DNA from 3 places in the Paenibacillus sp. 1-8 genome. Region 1 is predicted to be linked to each of the others. Evidence: predicted binding sites of a transcription regulator. Region 1 holds the regulator's gene; each other region holds the start of a gene.

Region 1 (7,523 bases):
ACAGACGGCCAAGGGCAATTTTGCTGCCGAATTCCTTGGTTGCATCGCCTGTAGCTTCGCCTTTGGATGCCGTAATTTCTTTATCAATGCCGCTCCACATTGGCGTTTGTACAATGCCAGGACAGTAGGCGTTTGCTGTAATACCATATTGGGCATATTCCTGAGCGGCGGTTTGTGTTAGGGCACGAACTGCAAATTTGGTAGCGGAGTAAATGCCCAAATTGGCATTACCAACATGGCCTGCCTGAGAAGAGGCATTGATGATTTTACCACCATGGCCCAGTTCCTTGAACTTGGCGGCTACTGCCTGAATGCCCCAAAGTACACTGGTCACATTGATATGAAACAGCTTGTCAAAATCAGCCAGCGTAACATCCTCCAATAGCTTGGCGGGAGCAATCCCCGCATTATTTACAATGACATCAAAGCCACCGAGCTTCTCAGATGCTTCCTTTACAGCGGTAAAAACCTGATCCCGGTTGGAAACATCGACTTTAAGGGCAAGCGAGCGCCCTCCTGCCTTTGTAATCTCACCAGCAACACTTTGCGCCGTTTCTTCATTTAAATCTACAACCGCCACTGCGAAGCCGTCTTGGCTCAGGCGTAAAGCAATAGCCCGTCCAATCCCTTGACCTCCACCCGTTACTAATGCAACTTTTCCATCCACTTTTCCCATGTCCATGAATCTCCTTTTTGTACAAGTAGTCATGATAACATAGCCACAAAATTATGGGTTACGTTAGTCTGCACCTATAATTAAACCATTTTAAGGAAAAAATTATTATGATCTATGTAATAGACTTCATATTTAACCTGTTTAAGGGAAATTCAAGTGATATAAGTTGAGCTTGAAAGATACATGCAGAGCCACTGCGCAGGCGGATGGTGCTTCCCATCGCTTTTGCCCCCGGATTTCTTGAATGAGCACACATGGGTAGAAATCCGGGGAGGTGATGCTTCCGAAGCGAGCTTTCCTACGGAAAGCTTTTAAGGCGAACACTACCGCTTGTACCAGCACCATTCCGCCTACTCCGTTTTTATGTACATCTATGATAAACACTACTCAAACAAAAAAATAAACAGACGTAAATACGAAAATAATCGTATTTGCGTCTGTTTAGTCTCACATTCAATCCGAACTGCACATTCGTTTCAGGAATACAGTCATTTGATAAAAAGATGGTGTTTGGAGTGGCTCCATGGCGGTCAGCCAGCGGAGTGGGCCATTTGAATCTGAAGAAGCGGAGCGATCGTAAGATTAAATGGACCACGCAGCGCTCTAATGCTCCAACACTCCCAAACCACCATCAGCCACTCCTCACATCACTCTAGTAATTGGGCAAAGTATACTTTATCCCCACCGATCCCCCATCCGAGAAGCGATAAAAGGTATAGTAATGATGACTGCCGTCATCATAAAACAGCTGCCACACATATTGACCGTTAAACACACTCGGCTGAAGACTCACAATATCTGCACCCGGAAGCTGCTGCTGAATCATCGCCGTCATTTTTTGCTCGTCGACTCCGTTTTTCAGTAGCTCGGTATGAACACCACTATTATCTGTGACAGGTACATTCGGTTGGCCCTCCACTTTTTGAAAAGGGACCCACACCATAATATTTTCGTTCTGAGCATTTTCCCCTTGAACTACCCAATCTACCTGATCCCACACAGACTTCCACGTCTTCGTCGTGCTGACGAGTCCACCCGATTGCTTGGCCTTTACGATAGCGGCATTTCTCTCAGTCACCTGGTCTTGAGTAACATAGGAATAATACCAGAAAATGCTGACCAGGATCAGTATGACGGCCAGAACGGCCACCGCTATCCATTTTTTCTTATTTTTCAAACCTGTGCTTCCTCTCTAAGGGGATGTGACACCTGAATTAGCGCGACAGCAGCCCTTCAAAGGCGGCTTGAGCCTCATACTTGATACGTTCCTCATCCATAGTCAGGCACTCACCGTTTTTCACAACCTGACGACCGTCTACCCATACATGAGCCACGTCTTTGGCGCTTGCAGAGTATACAGCATGGGAAATAAGATCCGTACGCGGCAGGAAATGCGCCTGATTCAGATCGAGCGCGATAAAGTCTGCCTTGTTGCCTGCTGCCAGCACTCCTACCTCTTTCAAGCCAATCGACTTCGCTCCGTACTCCGTTGCCAGACGCAACGCCTCACCCGCAGAAACTGCGGTTGCGTCGCCAGATACTCCCTTGTGAATGAGTGCAGCCAGACGCATTTCCTCAAACATATCCAGGTTATTGTTACTGGCGGGGCCATCTGTTCCGAGAGAGACAGTAACGCCTGCACGCAGCAGGTCAGGCACTCTTGCCACACCACTTGCGAGCTTCAAGTTGCTGCCCGGATTATGCGAAACCGCTACACCACGTTCAGCCAGCAAAGCTATTTCTTCGTCATTCAAATAAACGCCATGGGCAACAAGTGAAGGACGGGAGAAAAAGCCGAGCTTATCCAAATGTGCAACTGGACGCAAGCCGTAATCGCGTACGTTTTTCTCTACTTCGGCAATCGTTTCGGACATATGCGTATGCAACGGTAAATCCAGATCGTGCGCTGCCTGTACGAATTTTTCGATAAGCGCAGGCATGCACGTATATGGCGCATGCGGAGCCAGCATGGTCGTAATGCGACCGTCTGCTTTGCCATGCCAGTTACGCGCAAAGTTCACAGCCTCAGCGAGCTTAATCCGCTGCTCTTCCTCCGAACATAGTCCAATCACTCCACGCATCAGACTGGCACGGATACCGGACTCTTCAGCTACACGAGCCACCTCGTCCATATCAACGTACATGTCCAAAAAGGTCGTTGTACCCCCTTTCAGCATTTCCAGCACGGACAAGGACGTACCCCAGTACACATCCGTAGACGTAAACTTGGCTTCCATCGGCCACATTTTTTCCTGTAGCCATACTTGGAGAGCCAGATCGTCCCCATACCCACGTAGCAGTGACATCCCCGCATGACCATGTGTATTCATCAGGCCAGGTAAAAACAGCAGCCCGTTACCGTCAATCGCGTTCGTCTCTTCCTCACCCGCTGGCAAAGTCTCGCCAATGTAGGTGATGCGGCTATCCTCCACGATCATATAGCCGTGGATTACCCCGGCTTCCGGTCTGTTCACGGCAAAGGAGCCGTTTTTAATCATCCATTTATTCGCTGTCATGTTGTGTATCTTCCTTTCCGTTCTCTAAATAATAAGCGAGGCTTAACAAATCCGTTGTAAAATCTGTGGCATGTACCCGAATGTTTGCCGGTGTCTTGAGAGTCGTGGGTGCAAAGTTCAAAATCGCTCCAATCCCGCTCTCAATGAGCCTGTCAGCCACATGCTGTGCTTCAAAATCCGGTACGGTAATAATCCCGATCCGAATGTTTTGTTCCTTCACTGTCACCTCCAGTTCATCCATCGGCTGTACGACCAGCGTATTGATCCTGGTTCCAACTTTATCTGGAACAGCATCAAATACCGCTACAATTTTCATATTGTCTTTTAAATAAGCATTATAATTCGAAAGGGCTTGCCCCAGATTACCTGCTCCGACCAATACCACGTTAATTTGCTGGTCGATTTTCAGTATATGGCGTATTTTCTCGATAAGATAAGTAACATCATAGCCGACACCCTTACGGCCAAAATCTCCAAAATACGCAAGATCCTTACGAATTTGAGCAGGATTCAGATCCAGTCTTTGTCCCAGCTCCTGGGAAGATACCGTAGCCACCTCCCGTTTGTGCAGTGCATTCAGATAACGTAAATATACGGGTAACCTCCGTACAACAGCCTCTGAAATTTTTTCTGATTTCATACTTGCTCCCCCTAATTGTAACGGACACGTTTAGATGTCCGTCCGTTATGCCTCTGTCTCCGGGGCGGATTGGAGCCATTCGGCGATGCGGGGCACCATTTGCTCCGTCGGCATATGCTCCATTTTTGGTCCCGGTAACGAGTACAAAAAGTGCTTCCCGTAATAGGATTCGATCACACGCGTATCGTAAACGATAACGACCCCGTGGTCGCTCGCTGTACGTACCAAACGTCCAAATCCCTGTTTGAAGCGAATGACAGCCTGTGGAACAGACAGCTTCATAAAAGGATTTTTCTTCTGCTGCTGGAGCAACTCACTTTTAGCCTCCAGCAGCGGGTGATTGGGCGGTTGGAACGGCAAGCGCACGATGGCCAGACACGTCAGCGCTTTGCCCGGAATATCGACGCCTTCCCAGAAGCTGCTGGTTCCCAGCAACACGGAAGCTTTGGCCTCCTGAAAACGTCGGGTCAGCTTGCTGCGGCTCCCACTGTCCACGCCCTGCCCCAGCACGGTGATGTCGCTGGAAGACAACGCCTCCTTAAGCGGCTCATACACCTGCCGGAGCATGCGGTAGGAAGTAAAGAGAACGAGCATTCTCCCCCGCGTCGCTTGAGCAGTCGCGCCTAGCGAGCTGACGAGCATATTTACAAAATGCTCATCTCCTACACTGCCCTTCACGCTCGGGAAATCCCTTGGAATGACTAGCAACACCTGATCCCTGTAGTTAAAGGGTGACGGGAGCTGCGTAGTCATCAGCCGCCCTTGATCTGCGGCCTCCTGCAAGCCGAGCTGATCGGTCATGTACTGAAACGACTTATCCACCGACAAGGTAGCAGACGTCAGAATAATGCTTCTTTTTTTGTCAAAAAACATTTCTTTCAGCTGACGGCTCACATCGACGGGCACCGCATAAAATTGCAGCGACTTGCTGCGGAATTGCCCGCTCGCTTCAAGCCAGTATACGGTCGTTTCATCATCCAGCCGCATAAAAAAGCGCAAGCTTTCCCTAATGCCTGCCAAATCCTTGAGCAGCCCCGTAATATCCGTAATGAGGCTGTCAGCCGCATAATCGTCATGTTCTTCCTTCACATCGAGCATCAGCTTGTCGCCCTTGCGCAAAATTTCGCTCATCGTTACATAAAGCTGATTTTCCAGCGCAGCCGCCTGATCCCACTTGGCAGGCTTGGCCGATGGCTTGAGACGGGAAGAAAATTGCCCCGTTTCACCCGGTGTCGCATCACTTCGCTCCGGCAGCATGCCAAACAGCTTGTCGCTCAGCAAATCCCAAGTCTCCTTGATTTCCAGCACGAGCGGATACAACTGGTCGATGGTAGAGGCCCATTCCGTCGATTTCTCATGCCCCGACTTTGCCAACTGCTGACGCAGCGAAGGCAATTGTCCGTTCTTGCTGTCCTTGAACAACCGGGTCAGCGTATGCACGAGTGTGAAATATTTCATATGCATGCCCAGGTGCTTACCAGCGACTTCCTCCAGATGATGTGCTTCATCAATGACCAGATGCTCATAGCTCGGCAATAGCTGATGACTTGCTTTTACGTCCGTGAATAGCTTGGAATGATTCGTAATGACCACATCGGCTATTCCCGCCTCATGGCGCGCACGATGATAAAAGCATTTGCGGAACCATGGACAAGAACGACCAAGACAGGACTCGGAATCACTGCCCACCGTTTCCCAAAAATCTCCGCCACGATTGCTCAGATTGAGTTCTTCATCATCGCCGGTTTCCGTCAACGTCAGCCAGACGATCATCTGGGCGGCTGTAATTAAATCTTCCTTCGGCGTTGCGAAGTCTCTTCTGTTTATTTTATGTTCAAACTTACGCAGACACAAATAATGTCCCCGGCCCTTAAAAATGGCAGCCCGGAACGGGAACGGGATCACCTTGATCAGCATCGGAATATCACGCTCGCGTAATTGCTCCTGCAGGTTGATCGTATGCGTACTTACCATAACTCGCTGTCCATTTTTCACACTGTGATACAGCGAAGGAAGCAAATAACCGAGGGACTTGCCTGTCCCCGTACCCGCCTCGATCAACAGGTGCTTGTCTTCACTCAGCGCCTGATTCACGCCCTCAATCATTTGCGTCTGCGCTTCGCGCTCCTCATATTGGCTCAAGGATGAACGTAAATTGTCTCGCACATCATCCATGTATTCCTCAAAGGAAATACCTGCCAGCGGATTGGGGTCGTCCTCTCTGCGAGGGACATTTAGCTCCGTCCAATCCTCCACCTTCAGTGCAAGCTGACGAAAAAACTGATGACCCTCCAAATCCTGAATAGGATCATGCTCTTTGTCTTCACGCACCCCGTCCAAAAACCATCCGAGGTCACTGTCTTCCTCTGCGAACAAATCACTGAGCCGCTGTATCGTAATCAAAGGCAGCGCGTGAAGCTCATCCAAACATTTTAAAAACACCTCAGCCGTAGCCAACGCGTCGCTGTCTGCTTGATGAGGTCGGTCATGTGCCAGCCCAAATTCAGAAGAAACAAAACCCAACTGATAGGAAGATAGCGATGGAAACATGATTTTCAGAAAATCCATCGTATCCAAAATTCTGCCGGTAAACGGCAAGTATCCGCACCGGTCCAAAGCGTTTTGCAAAAAATTAAAATCAAACGCCACATTATGACCGACCAGCACGACATCGTCCAGCATAGGCACAAGCTCCATCATCATCTCTTCGAGCGCAGGAGCATCCTTGACGTCATCGTCTGTAATCCCGGTCAACCCGGTAATAAAAGGCGGAATGGATCTGCCAGGGTTCACATAAGAACCATAAACACGGGAAATGCTGTTATCATGATCTATAATTGCAAGTCCGACTTGAATGATGTCATCCGCGGACTGGGTGCCTGTCGTTTCAAAATCCAATACCGCAAATTTCATTCGGGCTTAATCCTTTCTTTTGACACATACAAAAATAATAACTCTGTATAACAGCATAGCAGAAGATCGCCTGTTTGGAAATTAAGACAGCCAAAAAAGACGATGCACACGCCGCCTGGGGAGGTGGGTATGCATCGTCTCGCTCGGTGTCTGACAACTATAGCCATGTCATCATGGAGCTGTCGTACCGAAGCATTCCGACACCGGACAAACAGGCTTCCATATTGTGCAACGGCTCGGGCAAAGCAGGATCGAACTGATGCGCGAGAGCAAAACATTTTTGCGCCTCCTCTACATCAGCCTGCTTCGCCATAAGACAGCCCAGCGCATTATAAATGACCGCCTTCAGCCCGGGCTGGTCTGTTAGGTGCAGTACCTTCTGAAAATGGCGTACAGCCTCCGCTGTGTCCTCCAGTTGGAAAAACGCCATCCCCATATACATCTGGCTTTGCCAACTGTTCGGAAAATGCTGTAGCACCTGTTCAAATTGGCGGATGGCCTCAGGATACATGAGCAGTCGATAATACCCTTGACCCCGAGTAAAAGCTGGCAGCTCCTTTTCAGGTAGCTCAGCGTCAGACATACCAGACTCCGCGGAAAAACCTGCAGCACGCAGGCGAACCATTTTTTCCTCAAAAGCCAGCCATTCATCCATAATTCCGTCACTCATTCTCCGCAGCAAACTCCAGTGCTGTAGCAACTCCTGCCTGCGGGAGCCCTGGGCTGATGGGTAATGCTTCACGATATCATCTAACATGCTGTTCATTTCTGCGAATAC
Region 2 (7,523 bases), 2.2 Mb from region 1:
GGTCCTCATAGCGTTTAATCGTATCATTATCCTTACGGACCGCCATGACCACACCTGAATCAAAATACGGTTCAGAAAAATCAAATTTTTGCTTACGTTCATCTGTAATACTCATGCCGGCAATGACGCCGTCTACTTGATTCGTTTCAAGGGCCTGCACTGCTGCATTAAAGCCAAGAGGCTTAATGGTATAGTCAAAATTCTGATCCTTGGCAATAGCGGCTAGCAGATCCATGTCGATTCCGACAAATTTACCATCAACATCTTCAAACTCAAAAGGCGCGAACGTTGTATCCGTGCCGATATCATATTTTGTTTTGTTTTCTGCATGTGCTACTACGCCGAAATTACCGGCCAGAGCAACCACAAAAAACAGACAAATCATGAGCGCTATTAGTTTTCCAGATTTTCGCATAAGTTCCTCCAGTCAGTTGAACGGTTCAAAGTTTTCTGTTTATTCTACAGGAGTTATCAAAAATTGACTACTTTGATGTCAGATATTTTTTTAAAAATGTTTCATGGATCTGTCTGGTTGGGTAAGGTTTAAAAGACCTGTTTTTGCCCCTGTAATGCCAATAAGCCCCTGCCGCAAAAAGCGGACGGAAGCTTATTGTGTATCCTATAGTGTGTACTTATTTTTCGAGAAATAATGATGAACTAAAAAAGAATTTTGAAAATCAAACCTGACAATAAAGCAGAAATCGGAATCGTAATGACCCAAGTAATGACAATGCGACCAGCCAGCGACCAACGCACAGCGGAAAAACGCTTCGCAGACCCAACACCCAAAATAGCCGAAGTAATGGCATGAGTGGTACTTACCGGTAAATGAAGCAGCGTGGCTGTGAAAATAACCGAAGCTCCGGAAATATCAGCAGCGAAGCCATTGATCGGCTCAATTTTAAAAATCTTGGTGCCCATCGTCTTGATGATCTTCCAGCCCCCAATGGACGTACCGAGCGCCATGGCTGTTGCGGCCGAAATTTTAACCCACATCGGCACTTCCAGATGATCCTGATAACCCGACGAAACGAGTGCAAACGTGATAATCCCCATTGCCTTCTGAGCATCATTCGTACCGTGCGTGAACGATTGAATCGCTGCCGTAATGACCTGCATCGTGCGAAAACCTTTGTTCACCGTATGCGGACTGCGACGAGCGAAGATGTATTTTAAAATCATCATTACGATATAACCGATTACAAAAGCAATCAGCGGGGAGAAAATAAGTCCCTCGACAATTCCGATGAAGCCACTCCAGTTCAATTTCTCCGATCCGGCACCTACATACACAGCCCCCGCCAGCGCACCAATCAATGCGTGGGAGGATGAGGAAGGAATACCGAACCACCATGTGAGCAGATTCCAGATAATCGCTGCGATCAGCGTCGCAATAACGATATCAATCCCGTTCGTAAGCTTGGTAGGGTCAGCGACACTTCCACCAATCGTCTTGGCAACCCCTGTAAACAATATAGCTCCGAGAAAGTTCATGACCGCAGCCATAATAATCGCACGACGCGGCGTCAACGCACGGGTAGATACCGAGGTTGCGATAGCGTTCGCCGTATCATGAAAACCGTTAATAAAATCAAATGCCAGAGCAAGAAAAATAACAATACCTAATACCAGTAAACTTGTATCCATGTAAAAGGACTCCCTTACGAGTTACGCATAATGATGGATTCCAGCATATTTGCAACATCCTCGCATGAATCCGTTGTCGTTTCTAGGCGTTCGTACAATTCTTTGCGTTTAATCAGTTCAATAGGATCAGTCACAGTTGCAAACAGGTTTTTGATGCAAATACGCAACAGCTCATCCCCCTGGTTTTCCAAATCATTCAGGCGAATGGTATATTCACGGATGGCCAGCAACTTTTTCTGTGAAAGCAAATGTACAGCCTTCTGAATTTCACAAGCCGACTGACGCAAAATATCAGCGAACTGCACAATATACTCGTCCGGCTCCGTAATGTTGTACATATAAAAACGAGAGGCCGTCGCTTCCAGACCGTCCAGCACATCATCCATGGTCGTTGTCAGTTCCATGATGTCGTCGCGTTCCAGCGGCGTAATGAAGGTCTTGTTCAGCTCAGTAATAATCGTGTGTGTGTAATCATCACACTTATTTTCATACTTCTTCATTTCATTAGTAAACAGAACCACATCTTGAAGATTTGAAGTATGTTGGGCAAAGTAATCGGCTGCTTGCACGATTGTATCTGCCATATTTTCCAACGTCTCGAAGAATATATCCTTTTTCTTCAATCTCATTAACGATTACCCCTTTACGAAAATATCCGCAACCTGTTTCGACTGCATTAGACAACCTTTGCTATCTTATCACACTCATCAATGTTTTTGTAAAGTTTGTAAAGGCAAATTTCACAATATTAAGTATACATTGCCCGACAAGGAAGTGCATTATCCGACAAATTATACCTTAAAAGGTGAATTTCGTATACTTTACTTTGCTTCTACACTTACATGCTCGTTCAACGAAACGTCCGCCGGAACCACATGTATATAGGATGTACCTGGTACTAACGGAATTTCAACTCCATTTTTCAAAAAACGAATCGCATCACCGGACGTATGCTGCCACTCAGCATGTATCAGCCGTCCCTGTTGAAACACCATGGCCTCTCCACTGCCATTCAGCTTAACGCTCAATCTGCCTACATCATCCAGCGTTTGGTGCCTGGTGCTCATCACAATGACATTGGCCGCAGAGAGCTGCTTGTTATTGTTTTGATCCACATGTGACTTTTCGTTCACAAAACGCTTATATTGCTGAGCAGACGGATCGTAGGTGTAAGATACCTTGTAGCTTTTAAGCAAAAAGCGGATTTGCAAAGATACTGCATCCTCGTCTCCCATGACCGAGGTTTCACCGGATCTAAGGTAGTTATATACCGGAACCACCGTCTGTCTGGCGTAGCCTTTGCTTTCGCTTCCTTGGCGAAGTCTGTTCACATCTGTGTACAGATTGTGTGGAGGACGGCGATCCTTGCTTCTCCAGAAGTAAGCCCCCCCATTCGAAATCTCATCCAGATGCTCCTTTCGCTGCTGCTGTAAAATCGCATAGGCATCTGTACTTCCCCCGGCGTGTATCGGCAATGCTCCATAAGTTTCACCCAGTTCAATCAGATACGGCCGGATGCTGCGGACCGGACCTATTTTCACATCTCCGCCATGACTTTGGAAAAAAGCTACCAAACGGGTAATCCCACCTTCCGCGAGAACCTCATATACCATGTCCGCCTCGCTAAGTCCCGCCTGAGGCCGTGCGGCTGGAGCGTTATTAATCATAATGGCGAGCGGTCGTTCCAGAACAGGCTGCTGCACCGGAAGACCCGTAAGCGGAGCTGTAAATGCAGGAATAGTCGGTTCCTTGGACGGCTCAAGCGCCTCCGGCTGTGTTTCTTGCTTAAGCGGTTGAGGTACGGGTTCTGATTCACCCGATTTGGACAAAGCAGAACAAGACATCATGGTCATACATAGCAAAACCGAGGTCATCACACGCAACCATCGTCTTCGATTGAAAATGGGCCTGGACAAGCTCATCCCTCCAGTTAGACATTTTTCTCATTATAAGCGTTATTTCCTGTTTCTGTCTCGATTGAAACACCTCAACTCTATAGAATACTTATCTGAAGACATTAAAATTTAAAAAATATTCAGACTTTGTGATTTTTATCACAAATAACTGTAACTGAACCTAATACAATAAGGGTGTAGCAGAGATGATCATCCCAAACCAAATGAATACAAACAACATTATAAGATACGAAAGAGGAGTGGTTTGAATGTTTAACAACTGGTTGCGTGAAAATAAAGTAGCAATGTGGCTGCTGACTATAGTACGGGTTTATCTGGGATATGAATGGATGACCCATGGACTTGAGAAGCTGACTGGCGGATTCGATGCAGGCGGATTTATCTCGGGGGCCATTGCTAAAACAGGCGGAGAACATCCCGCTGTACAAGGCTGGTGGGGATCGTTCCTTGAAGCCTTTGCCCTGCCAAATGTCGGTTTGTTCAACGTACTGATCCCACTGGGTGAATTCCTGGTCGGAGTTGGACTGCTTCTTGGTACACTGACTACATTAGCTGCCCTGATGGCAATGGTCATGAATTTCTCGTTCCTGTTCTCGGGTACGGTAAGCACGAATGCAATCTACCTGCTGTTTGAAATCTTCCTTGTCGTTGCTGGCGCAAACGCTGGACGGATTGGCTTGGATCGTTGGGTACTATCCTTCCTGCGTGGACTGTTTCGTAAAAATAAAGATACCTTTCCAGCGGATCCCGCTCGAAAAATAGCCTAAACTACCCAAAAAACAACCGTTACCCTCCGGGCTAATGGTTGTTTTTTTGTGCAGCAATACTGCTTTATTTTATATGTTTCGGCTTTGTACAGCTACGATGCTGCATCCTGGCTTATAATTTTCGTTCTTGTGCAGTTATGCCGCTGCCCCTCCTCCCGGTTTGAAATCTCCTCTTTATATCCGATTCATCATTTCCCCAAACGTTTACAAGTTGGATACAATCCGGAATGCTCACGATACATTCCCCCTATACACTACAGTTACACCAAAGAAAGCCATGGAGGGTTATATCATGAAAAAAATCACCAAAGCCTACCTCATGCTCGCGACAGTAACTTTCACAGTACAGACTATGGGACTGGGATATCCATCACAAGCCGAAGCAGCAGTATCGACTACAACAACGTCTCAATCGGAAAGTGTTCAAGGTATCTCCAAGAACTTCGAGCAACTGCTGCGTCAACCCGGCAAGCTACCTCAGGCATTCGCTTATTTGCAAAAACACATTCAATTCATTCCAGCCTCTCAAGTCACCATCATGACGCTTCATCTGGAAAATGCGCAAACCAAGCAATTGGATTCTTATTCACAAGCCTTATACCCAGCTTCTGTTCAGACCAAAATCAATACTATTTATAAACCCGGCGATTCGTTCACAAATGTAATTAGCCGCACCAAGGATACGAACCTGAAGAAATTACTGACCCAAACCAGAGATGCCGGATACAAACTGGAAACCGCAGAAGGTATGTATTATCCTGTCATAAACTATGAAAAATATAAAGTTTTCGGAAAGTACACCACGGCAGATATCCGCAGCTATATTGACATCATGACAGTGGAATCTGGACAGGCGTCTACCAAGGATGCCGCGCTGCATATCGGATATCAGCAGTTGTCTGGACGGGTGCTGGCACAGGAAGACTTTTTAAACAAATATCCACATTCCAACCGTACACTAGCTGTCAAAGAATTGCATGATCTGTACTATTTCTATACCTTCTACGGCACGAACAATACGCCATTATTCGATTACGATACCAAGAAGATTCATCCTAACGCCAAAAAAGGATATCAACTGGTAATTCAACGCAACAGTGGCTCAGCTAGTCCTTATGTACAAAAACTAAAAGCCTTCGTGGCACTGCTGGATCAAAACGGGGATAAACATACTGCACAGGTATCCGACTGGCTGAAAAAGAACGTACCCACTTCCTGATCAAGTTTTACAGGAACACACCCTACAGTAACTCCCGTTATATACACAAAAGAACTTCCTTCCCACTAGCCATGTGGATTCGGAAGTTCTTTTTCACATTTACGTATCACGTTCTTGCCCGAAAGCCCAACAATTGAGACTTAGTGAGCCCAGGACATAGGACTGAAAAAGCTTCTTCGCCGAGCGCTGGTCATCCGCAGCCCCCATCGCGTAAAACAGCGGTGAAAAATGCTCTATCCCATAAGAGGGAACCGCCTGTTTGGCATAAGGAGCCTTTTTGTCATATTGAAACAAATGACGCAAATTCCAGTCCTGAAGCTGCTGACCGATCCAGTCATCATATTGAACCGCCCAATCCGCAGGCTCATTCGTCTGCTTGAGTGTTCGCAAATTGTGGACCAACCCGCCGCTACCGATGATCAAAATGCCCTGTTCACGCAATGGTGCCAGCATCCGCCCAATCTCATACTGCTCCTGCGGAGCGCGCCTAGAATCAATGGAGAGCGGGACGACCGGGATGTCCGCATCAGGATATATATGCCGCAAAACCACCCATGCTCCATGATCCAGTCCCCGGTTCCGAACCGGCTGGTGGAACAGGTTATGCTGACTGAACAGATGCTCTATCTCCTCATACAGCTTCGGATCACCTGGTGCAGGGTAATCGAGTGTGTACATTTGTTCAGGAAAGCCATAGAAATCGTGCAACGCTGCATGCTGATCATCCGCGCCGATACATTGATCAGCACTATCCCAATGCGCGGAAAAAATGACTATTCCTTTGGGTCGGGGCAGGCTCGCGCCCAGCTCTGCAAGAAAGCTGGTGTATGCATTGTTTTCTAAAGCCAGTGTCGGTGAACCATGCGCAACAAAAATTGAGGGTAATGTCATCGCTGCCAACCTCCACACGCCAGTATAGTGTTACTCTTCCATTTTACTCCGGTGGAGGCGCAATTTCCAATACAATCCGTTACAACCTGAAATCAGATCATCCAGTGCTGCCAATCCCTCTGAATATTCTCCTGCTTATCCAGCCATTCCAGCGTCCGATCGATCAACCGTTGCCGTTCTTTACCGGAAGAGAAGGTGTGATCTCCCTGAAAAATAATTTCTTTGTCGCAACGTCCCTCTGGACGCATCCAAAATACCTTTTGAAACAGGAACGCATAGTCCACAGGAATGATATCATCCGAGGTTCCGTGAATAACGAGCACATCCCCGTTAAACTTGACGGCCTCCTGAAACGGCTGGAACTGGGCAAGTGATTCAAAATAAGCAGGTGTGAACTTGTAGCCCAAATAGTCGGCCTGACCGCTTTTCACGGACTCATCGTACACGCTTCGCTCCGTAATTTTAACAATGTCATTGAACGGGTAGCCGACCGCCGACCAAAGCACCAGATTTTGTACTCTCTTGTCCCGTACCGCTGTGAGAAGGGCGACCGCGCCACCCAGACTGTGACCGATCAGCGTCACCTTGGTCGGGTCGATGTCTGCACAATTCACGGCATAATCGAGCACGGTACGTGTCTGATTAATCATCGACTCCAGCCCTTGCTTGCCGTAGTCACCCGTGCTTTCCCCGCAACCGGCAAAATCAAAGCGCAGGACAAAATATCCCCCTTCCGCAAGCTCACGTGCAGTCTTTACGAATAACCGATCTATCCCAATACGATTGCCCACAAATCCGTGGCATATCACTACGAGCGGTACCCGTCTCTGACGGTCTCCTTCATTCGGATTGCTCGGATAATGAATCGTTGCGGCCAGCTCCTCATTTTCAAAGCGAATTCCAATTTGCCGTTCCATTATGATTGTCCCCCTGTTTCAAGCTTCACCGTCACCAAGCTGCTATGCTGCATGGGCACCCCTACCTTGCGAAGCTCCTTGTTATGATTAATGATTGATAATTAATGATTTTAAGCGAATATGTCAAACGTATCATTGTAACATGGATGCTCAGCAAAATATTCTT
Region 3 (7,523 bases), 1.5 Mb from region 1:
AGGCTGTACTCCGTTCCTGCTTGAACGTTCGCCGTTTGGCGAGCGAGGTCCACAGCGAGATGGCCGGGGCGATAAAAAGTAAAAATCCGCAATACAGCGCCATCATCAGGGCAAAGGTTCCGTCCATCCGTCCGAGCGCCGAAATGCCTAATGCATAAATGAGCAACGCCGATATCGCAGGCAGAACCAGCTTCAAATATATGTTTTGAAGCTGCTCAATATCCTCCGCCAGCAAACCCAACAGATCCCCTGTACGAAACTTACTGCGAATCATAAGTGCTTGCGGTTCTACCGCCCGATACAGTCGCACCCGCATACGGGACACGAGACGCAGAGCGGCATCATGCCCCACCAACCGTTCCAGATACTGAATGACTGCTTTACTAAAACCGAACGTCCGTACAAGCACAATCGGAACGTACACCATCAATATATTTTCGGGTTTTAAAGCCGAACGGGTAATCAGATGACCGGACGTAAAGAGCAATGCACCTGCACATCCAATCGCCAGAGCGCCCAAAAGGGCCGCAGCTAGAAAGGCCCAGAAATATTGTCTCAGATAAAATATAAACCAGCCTTGGCCGCTATTGTCCGTGGCTCGCATATCGTCCGTCCCCTCCTTCCGTCATTCCCGTCAGCAAACGGTAATATCCTCCCTTGCGGGCAACCAATTGCTTATGTGATCCTGCTTCTTCCAGACGGCCTTGATTCATCATCCAGACACAGTCCATATCCGGCATCCAATGGAGTCGATGGGTCGCGAGAAACACTCTTTTATGTTGCAAAACAGATAGAATCGTCTGTTTTAGCTCCCATTCCGTCTCAATATCCAAATGTGCAGTCGGCTCGTCCAGCAAAATCACTGGACGGTTACTCAGCAAAGCACGCGCCAACGCTATCCGTTGCGCCTGTCCTCCACTCAGCGTCCGGCCCGCTTCACCAATCGGCTCCTCCCATCCATTCGGAAGACTATCCACCAGCTCACGCAGTCCAACCGCGTCAATCGCCCATCCCACTTGCTCGTTGGACGCCTCCGGTTCATAAAACCGGATATTATCCACCAAGGAAGCGCTGAACAGGTACGGATGCTGCGGAATATAGGCAATATGACGCTGCCATTCGGCTTTGGCATCACCAGCCAATGTCCATCCATTCATATTCAGCTCGCCCGAGGTCGGTTCAGCGAAGCCGCCAAGCAAACTGAGCAGCGTTGTTTTACCTGCACCGCTGGCTCCGACGATGCCGATCATATTCATATACGGCTCAACACTTGTGGATATGTGGTCAAGCCGTGCAGAACCGTCCTCGTTGAGAAGGCATATATCCGATAGCCTGATCGTATCCTGTCCCGTGATATTTAGGGCATTGCCGTCACCCTTAGCATTGTCTGCGCTGCCACTCCCCGTAAGGATATCCACCGAATCTGTTTGCTGAGCCGCTTCATCCTCTGTATCGAGAATGGAGCGCATTGCACCCCAAGCCTCCTTGCCATCCAGCGAGGCATGATAGTCCGATCCCAACTGGCGTACAGGCATAAAATATTCCGGGGCCAGAATGAGTATCGCAAGGGCCGCTTCCAGTCCCACCGATCCGGTAATCAGTCGCAAGCCCAAGCCTACCGCCACAAAAGCCACCGACAACATACTAAAAAAATCGAGAGCAAAAGAGGACAGGAACGCGACCCGCAGTGTACGCATCGTAGCCGTGCGGTACTGGTCGCTGACCTTCCCGACCGTTTCCCCATGCTCTCGGCTACGGCCCAAAAAACGCAGCGTCTGTAGGCCGCGCAACGAATCCGTGAAATGATGCGACAATAGGCGATAGGAGCGCCACTGTTTATCTGCCTGCTTCCGCGCCGCCAAGCCCAGCAGGATAAAGAAGCCAATCAGGATGGGCATCGTAGCCGTCAAAATCACACCTGAAATTACATCCAATGTGAAAACAGACACTAGCACAAGTATCGTCACACACATCATGTCAATCATACGCGGAATGGACAACTCCAAATACGTGCGAAAACGATCCACTCCATCCAGCGCCAACGTCACCAGCTTCCCGCTACCTTCCTTGGCAGCAAAAACAGGCCCTCGCTCGAACAAACGAGCAAGCAGACGCTCCCGCAAGGAAGCGCCTGATACTTCGGCAAAACGGCCTGCTGTCCGGCGTTGCAGCCAGATCATCGTATGCCTCGCAGCAAAAGCCGCGAAAAACAAGGCCAGTGGCGGCCAAGCCATCACCAGCGGATTTTGTTCAAATAAAATCGTAACAGCCTTTGCCAAAAAAATCGCTTGCGCAATCACAGCGGCCCCCTGGGCCAGGGAAAGGGCGGCCAGCAGCAGCATTACCGGCCGAATGCCCTTTAATCCAAACCATGCTTTATCCATTAGTATTCCAAATGATCCTTTTCACTGAGACGCTTATGGAAAACAAAGTAGCTCCACGCCTGATAAGCCAGCACAAAGGGTAAAAGCGTTGCTGCAACAATCGTCATGGCTTTCAGTGTGTAATGACTGGAGCTTGCATTATATATCGTCAAATCAAATGCACTGTTGATCGAGCTCACCATAAATCTCGGGAACAAGCCGATGAACAACGAAACGAATGTCAGCAAAATGATAGCCCCCGTCATCCCGAAGGCCCAGCCTTCGCGGCGCTGCTTCAGGAAATACCATGCCAGCACATAGGCGACGATCCCCACTGCAACTGCGGCATACATATAAGGGCCACGACGTGCGAATACATCTGTTGCAAAATAAGTACATACCACCATACCAGCCAGCAAAATACCTAATATCGGAAGGAATTTAGACGCAACCACACGGGCACGATCCCGCACTTCTCCAATCGTCCGCAGGGAAATAAACGTCAGCCCATGCATCAGGCACATCCCCACCACGGTCAGTCCAATCCATACCGTATATCCGTTAAACACATCGGAGAATCCGGCTTTCAAGTCCATGTTTTGCTGAATAGGTACACCCTTTACCAAAGCCGCAAAAGCCATACCGAACAGCATCGGCGGCAGAAAGCTGCCAATCAGAATGCAGGCATCCCACGTCCCTGTCCACCATTTTCCTTCTGCCTTGCCCCGGAACTCAAAGGAGACTCCGCGTAAGATCAAGCCTAGCAAAATAAACACAAATACCAGATAATATCCGCTGAACATGGTCGCATAAAAATGTGGGAAAGCGGCAAACATCGCACCCGCTGCTGTGATCAGCCATACTTCATTCGCATCCCAGAATGGACCAATCGTATTGATCATCAAGCGTTTTTGCTGGTCATTACGCGGTACCAATCCTGTAGCCATCCCCACGCCAAAATCAAAACCCTCCAGAAAAAAGAAGCCGGTGAACAATACAGCGATCAATAAGAACCATAAATCATTTAGCGACAATGGTGTCACCCCCTTGAGCAAATGGGTCATGAATGACCGTTTGCTGATGTGTCTCGATATCCGGACCTTTGCGAGCCGTACGGAAAAACAGGAACGCCAGCACACCCGTTAAAATTAAATACAATGTGGTAAATGAAATGAACGAGAACAGCACTTCTCCTGCCACAACAGTAGGCGAAACAGAATCTTTGGTTTGAAGCAAACCAAATACAGTCCACGGTTGGCGACCTATTTCAGTCATGATCCAACCTGCAGTATTCCCAATGAATGGAAGAGATATCCCCCATATCATGAGACGGAAGAACCAGCGATGCGAGCCCTCCAACTTTTTACGGAAAGTCAGGTAAGCTCCGTATAAAGCGAGTGCAATCATGGCACATCCCGCCGCAATCATAATGCGGAAGCTCCAGAACGTAGTACGTACTGGCGGGATATAATCGCCTGGACCATAGGTTTTTTCATATTCTGCCTGAAGCTCATTCATACCAGGCACAGAGCCGGAAAATTTACTATAGGATAGAAAACTCAGGGCAAAAGGAACTTTAATCTCAAAGGTATTTTCCTTCTTTTCAGGATCAATACGTGCGATAACCGTCCAAGGGGCCGGATCACCGCTGTTTTCCCACAAAGCTTCACTGGCAGCCATCTTCATTGGCTGTGTTTTCACCAAATATTGAGCCTGTCCATGACCAAACAAAGGAATAGCAATGGCACTGATTAATGCAACAATAATACTTAATTTAAAAGAAGGCTTGAAAAAATCCAGATTCTTTTTGTGCATCAGCTTCCATGCACTAATACCCGCGATGAGAAATGCCCCCGTCGCAAAAGCAGCAAACAGTGTGTGAGGAAACTCCCACAACAGTTGTTCGTTCGTCAACAGAGCGGCAAAATCTTTCATTTCTGCGCGACCATTTTGAATCTCATATCCTACTGGACGCTGCATGAATGAATTGGCTGCCAAGATCCACAAAGCAGACAGCATCGTACCGATGGATACCAGCCACATACAGATTAAATGGACTGCTTTGGACAGACGTTCCCAGCCGAATACCCACAATCCGATAAAGGTTGATTCCAGGAAAAAGGCAAGCAGTGCCTCAATCGCCAGCGGCGTACCGAACACATCACCGACAAACCGGGAAAAGTCCGACCAGTTCATCCCGAACTGAAACTCTTGCAAAATCCCGGTGACGACGCCCACTGCAAAGTTAATCAGCAGAAACGTTCCCCAGAATTGAGCCATTTTTTTGTACAAATCATTTTTCTTGATAACATACATAGTCTCCATAATTGCCACCAACAACGACAATCCAATGGAGATCGGCACATAAACAAAGTGAAGAATCGTTGTGGTTGCAAACTGCAACCGTGCCAAATCCAATACGTCCATGATGTTGCTCCTCCCTCTGCACTTCTCTTAACAATGAGTTATAATAATTGGGCTCTGAAGCCTTCTTTTATCCTTGTGATAGTATTCACATTATTACATATGGAACGATCACTTTTTAGGAATAGCCCCCTCAGGCATCTTCACTACGGGATCTCATGATCCAGCTTCAGAATATCATCATTATATAGAATTGCTTTGAATGAAATAGAATCGAAAGTGTGAACATCGTGTCAAAACTGTGTCGTAACGATGGCTAATTTATGAAAACAACTCAAATCTTCTAGTTAGTGTGACATTTGCGATTGATCTATCCAAATTTTTTCATAAAAAAAGGCTCTCTTTGTTCGGAGACTTTTGCTCCGACATCTGTAAGAGAGACTTCATCAATTTAATCTATGGGAGCCCATCAACTGCCCTCCGTCCCTCCGTTCTTCTGAACCCGATTACGGTAGGAGGAAGGCGACATCCCCGCATATTTTTTGAATTTTCCATGAAAATAATCGGCGTTGGCATATCCGACACGTCCTGCCACCTGATGCACCCTGATTCCCTGTGCAAGCAGTTCCCTCGCCCGCTCGATCCTCACCTTGTCCAGGTAAGCGTTAAAGGCTTCGCCTGTATGACTTTTGAACAATTTGCCCAAATAGCCGCTGTTGTAATTAAACATATCCGCCAACAGCTCCAAGCGCAGGTTCTCATCATAATGGCTGTGAATGAAATCAATCAATTGTTTCATGATCGTTTCTTTACCGCCCGAATCGGTCTGACCAATCCATTGCAGCACATGCTCCAGCGACCGATCCACCAGCTCACCCAAGGTTGAATAAGCATATACATCCGTAATCAAGCGCGAATGCTCCTCCAGCACGGTCCGGCTCTGCTCCTGTCCGGCCGCATACTTGTTCAGCGCCAAGGTAAATATCTGTGCAAACGCCGCCTTGATTGCAGCTTCTGTACGATAGATCTGAGGAAATTGGACCTCCATTTCCTTCAATACACGTATTGCAGCTTCACGATTCGCCATATCCAGTGCGTAGTATAGCTTTTCTGCATAACGCATAGGGTCCGAGGTTTTATCAGTCGTTTCGCACATTCCCTCGTCCGAGGTCTCCAAATCATACAGGTCACGGGTAAGCATCACCCTTTCCGCACGGAACAGGAAAGTACGCTCCAGTAGACGCAGCGCCTGCTCAAAAGAGTTTGGAATATCATGTAGTCTGCCCACCGGATCACCAGCAGCTACGTATATTTCCGTTGTCCACGGCTTTAATGCCTGTCGCCAGGAAGCCAGCAGCCGAACAGCATTTTCTTCTGTTTCCACCGTGGCGGGAAGCAGCAAGCCTGTATATATTCCGGCCTCGAATATAATCCCCCTGCCCTGCTCCTCGCACATTTCCGTTAGCTGCAGCTTTGCTGCTGACTGCCGAGCTTGCCGATCCCAGTCGGGTATCCGCAGATCCAGCAGTACGACCTGATAGCTTCCCCAATCCAAAGCGGGTGGCGCTGGATACTGGTCAGGATGTTCAGGAAACAGCAGGGTTTCGATCCAATCGCGCTCATGGGGAGTCGGGCTCCCCCACTTGCCGTCTTCTTTTTCACTCTCAATGCTTCGCCGTACCCGTTTCAGCTCTGTCGTCATTTCTTCTTCGTCCACAGGCTTCAATAAATAACCATCCACGCCAAAGCCCATCGCCTGCCGTGCATAATCAAAGTCCGCATATCCGCTTAAAATGAGAAAATGAAACGGCTCGCCGTTCATTTCGCGTATGCTCCGTATGACCTCCAGCCCACTCATCCCCGGCATCCGTATATCGACAATGACCAGCTCCGGCCGATGCTCCTTAAATTTATCCAATGCCTCGCGCCCGTTCCCTGCGGTATCTACAATATGGAAGCCGCAGTCATTCCAATCAATAATGGAGGTCAATCCTTCACGAATCGCAGGCTCATCATCCACAATCATCGCTTTATACATTCGACTCCTCCTCCCTGGGTATTGAAAAGGTTACGGTTGTTCCTGCCTGCGGTACGCTCTCAATGTGCAGACCATAACGTTCGCCATACATCAGCGTCAGACGCTGGTGAACATTGCGCAGCCCGATACTGCTCCCTTCCGGCTCATCCGTGCCTGTTATGCGGTCCAGCAGACGGGACAACTGCTCGGTTTCCATGCCAATTCCATCGTCGGCCACTCTTATTTGCAGCTCTCGTAGCTCCATCGAAATATCGACTTTCACAGTAACCGGTTCTTCCTTGTTTTCAAGGCCATGAATAACTGCGTTCTCCACCAGCGGCTGTATAATTAATGGAGGAATGGACATCTCCTCAGCGCTTTCTTCCAAATTCACTTCATAGATCAAACGATTTCCAAACCGGAACTGCTGAATTTGTAAATAGGATCGCACCATATCCAGTTCCTGACGCACTGTCGTTTTACCGCTTCCAATCTCCAAATTCCGCCGCATCAGTCGGCCAAGCAAACGTACCGTTGTTGCAATCTCCGCTTCCCCGTTCAGATGCGCCTTCATTCGGATAGACTCCAGCGCATTGAACAGGAAGTGCGGGTTAATCTGGCTTGCCATCATTTTCAGCTTGATATCCTTTTGTGCCATTTCGAGCCTGTTATTTTTCTCACTCGCTTCATAAACCTGCCCCATTAACTGGCGGATGCTAGCGACCATATAGTTGAAGCGGCGGGACAAATCCCCGATTTCGTCCATTCCCTCCACGCTC

Evidence for each region. Region 1 encodes Rex, which represses fermentation and respiration genes when NADH is low (regulators of the CRP and FNR family bind a similar motif). Its sites were predicted from a motif close to TTGTGAAATATTTCACAA; they were not measured.
Region 2: the regulator Rex is predicted to act here: its motif matches at 3,690-3,707, upstream of AC0WRU_RS04215 (DoxX family membrane protein).
Region 3: the regulator Rex is predicted to act here: its motif matches at 4,864-4,881, upstream of AC0WRU_RS21015 (cytochrome ubiquinol oxidase subunit I).

The regions. Positions count from the first base shown of each region.
Region 1 covers NZ_CM149995.1:3,055,851-3,063,373, forward strand. Annotated here, with positions in the region: gene AC0WRU_RS13740 ((S)-acetoin forming diacetyl reductase) at 1-676, opposite strand, end outside; gene AC0WRU_RS13745 (cell wall elongation regulator TseB-like domain-containing protein) at 1,329-1,853, opposite strand; gene AC0WRU_RS13750 (amidohydrolase) at 1,891-3,192, opposite strand; gene AC0WRU_RS13755 (redox-sensing transcriptional repressor Rex) at 3,179-3,832, opposite strand; gene dinG (ATP-dependent DNA helicase DinG) at 3,878-6,745, opposite strand; gene AC0WRU_RS13765 (tetratricopeptide repeat protein) at 6,903-7,523, opposite strand, start outside.
Region 2 covers NZ_CM149995.1:905,185-912,707, reverse strand. Annotated here, with positions in the region: gene AC0WRU_RS04235 (amino acid ABC transporter substrate-binding protein/permease) at 1-385, opposite strand, end outside; gene AC0WRU_RS04230 (inorganic phosphate transporter) at 658-1,647, opposite strand; gene AC0WRU_RS04225 (DUF47 domain-containing protein) at 1,662-2,276, opposite strand; gene AC0WRU_RS04220 (DUF3048 domain-containing protein) at 2,469-3,569, opposite strand; gene AC0WRU_RS04215 (DoxX family membrane protein) at 3,812-4,330, shown strand; gene AC0WRU_RS04210 (hypothetical protein) at 4,623-5,549, shown strand; gene AC0WRU_RS04205 (dioxygenase family protein) at 5,649-6,440, opposite strand; gene AC0WRU_RS04200 (alpha/beta hydrolase) at 6,533-7,357, opposite strand.
Region 3 covers NZ_CM149995.1:4,538,933-4,546,455, forward strand. Annotated here, with positions in the region: gene cydC (thiol reductant ABC exporter subunit CydC) at 1-604, opposite strand, end outside; gene cydD (thiol reductant ABC exporter subunit CydD) at 585-2,384, opposite strand; gene cydB (cytochrome d ubiquinol oxidase subunit II) at 2,384-3,397, opposite strand; gene AC0WRU_RS21015 (cytochrome ubiquinol oxidase subunit I) at 3,384-4,790, opposite strand; gene AC0WRU_RS21020 (response regulator) at 5,197-6,765, opposite strand; gene AC0WRU_RS21025 (sensor histidine kinase) at 6,758-7,523, opposite strand, start outside.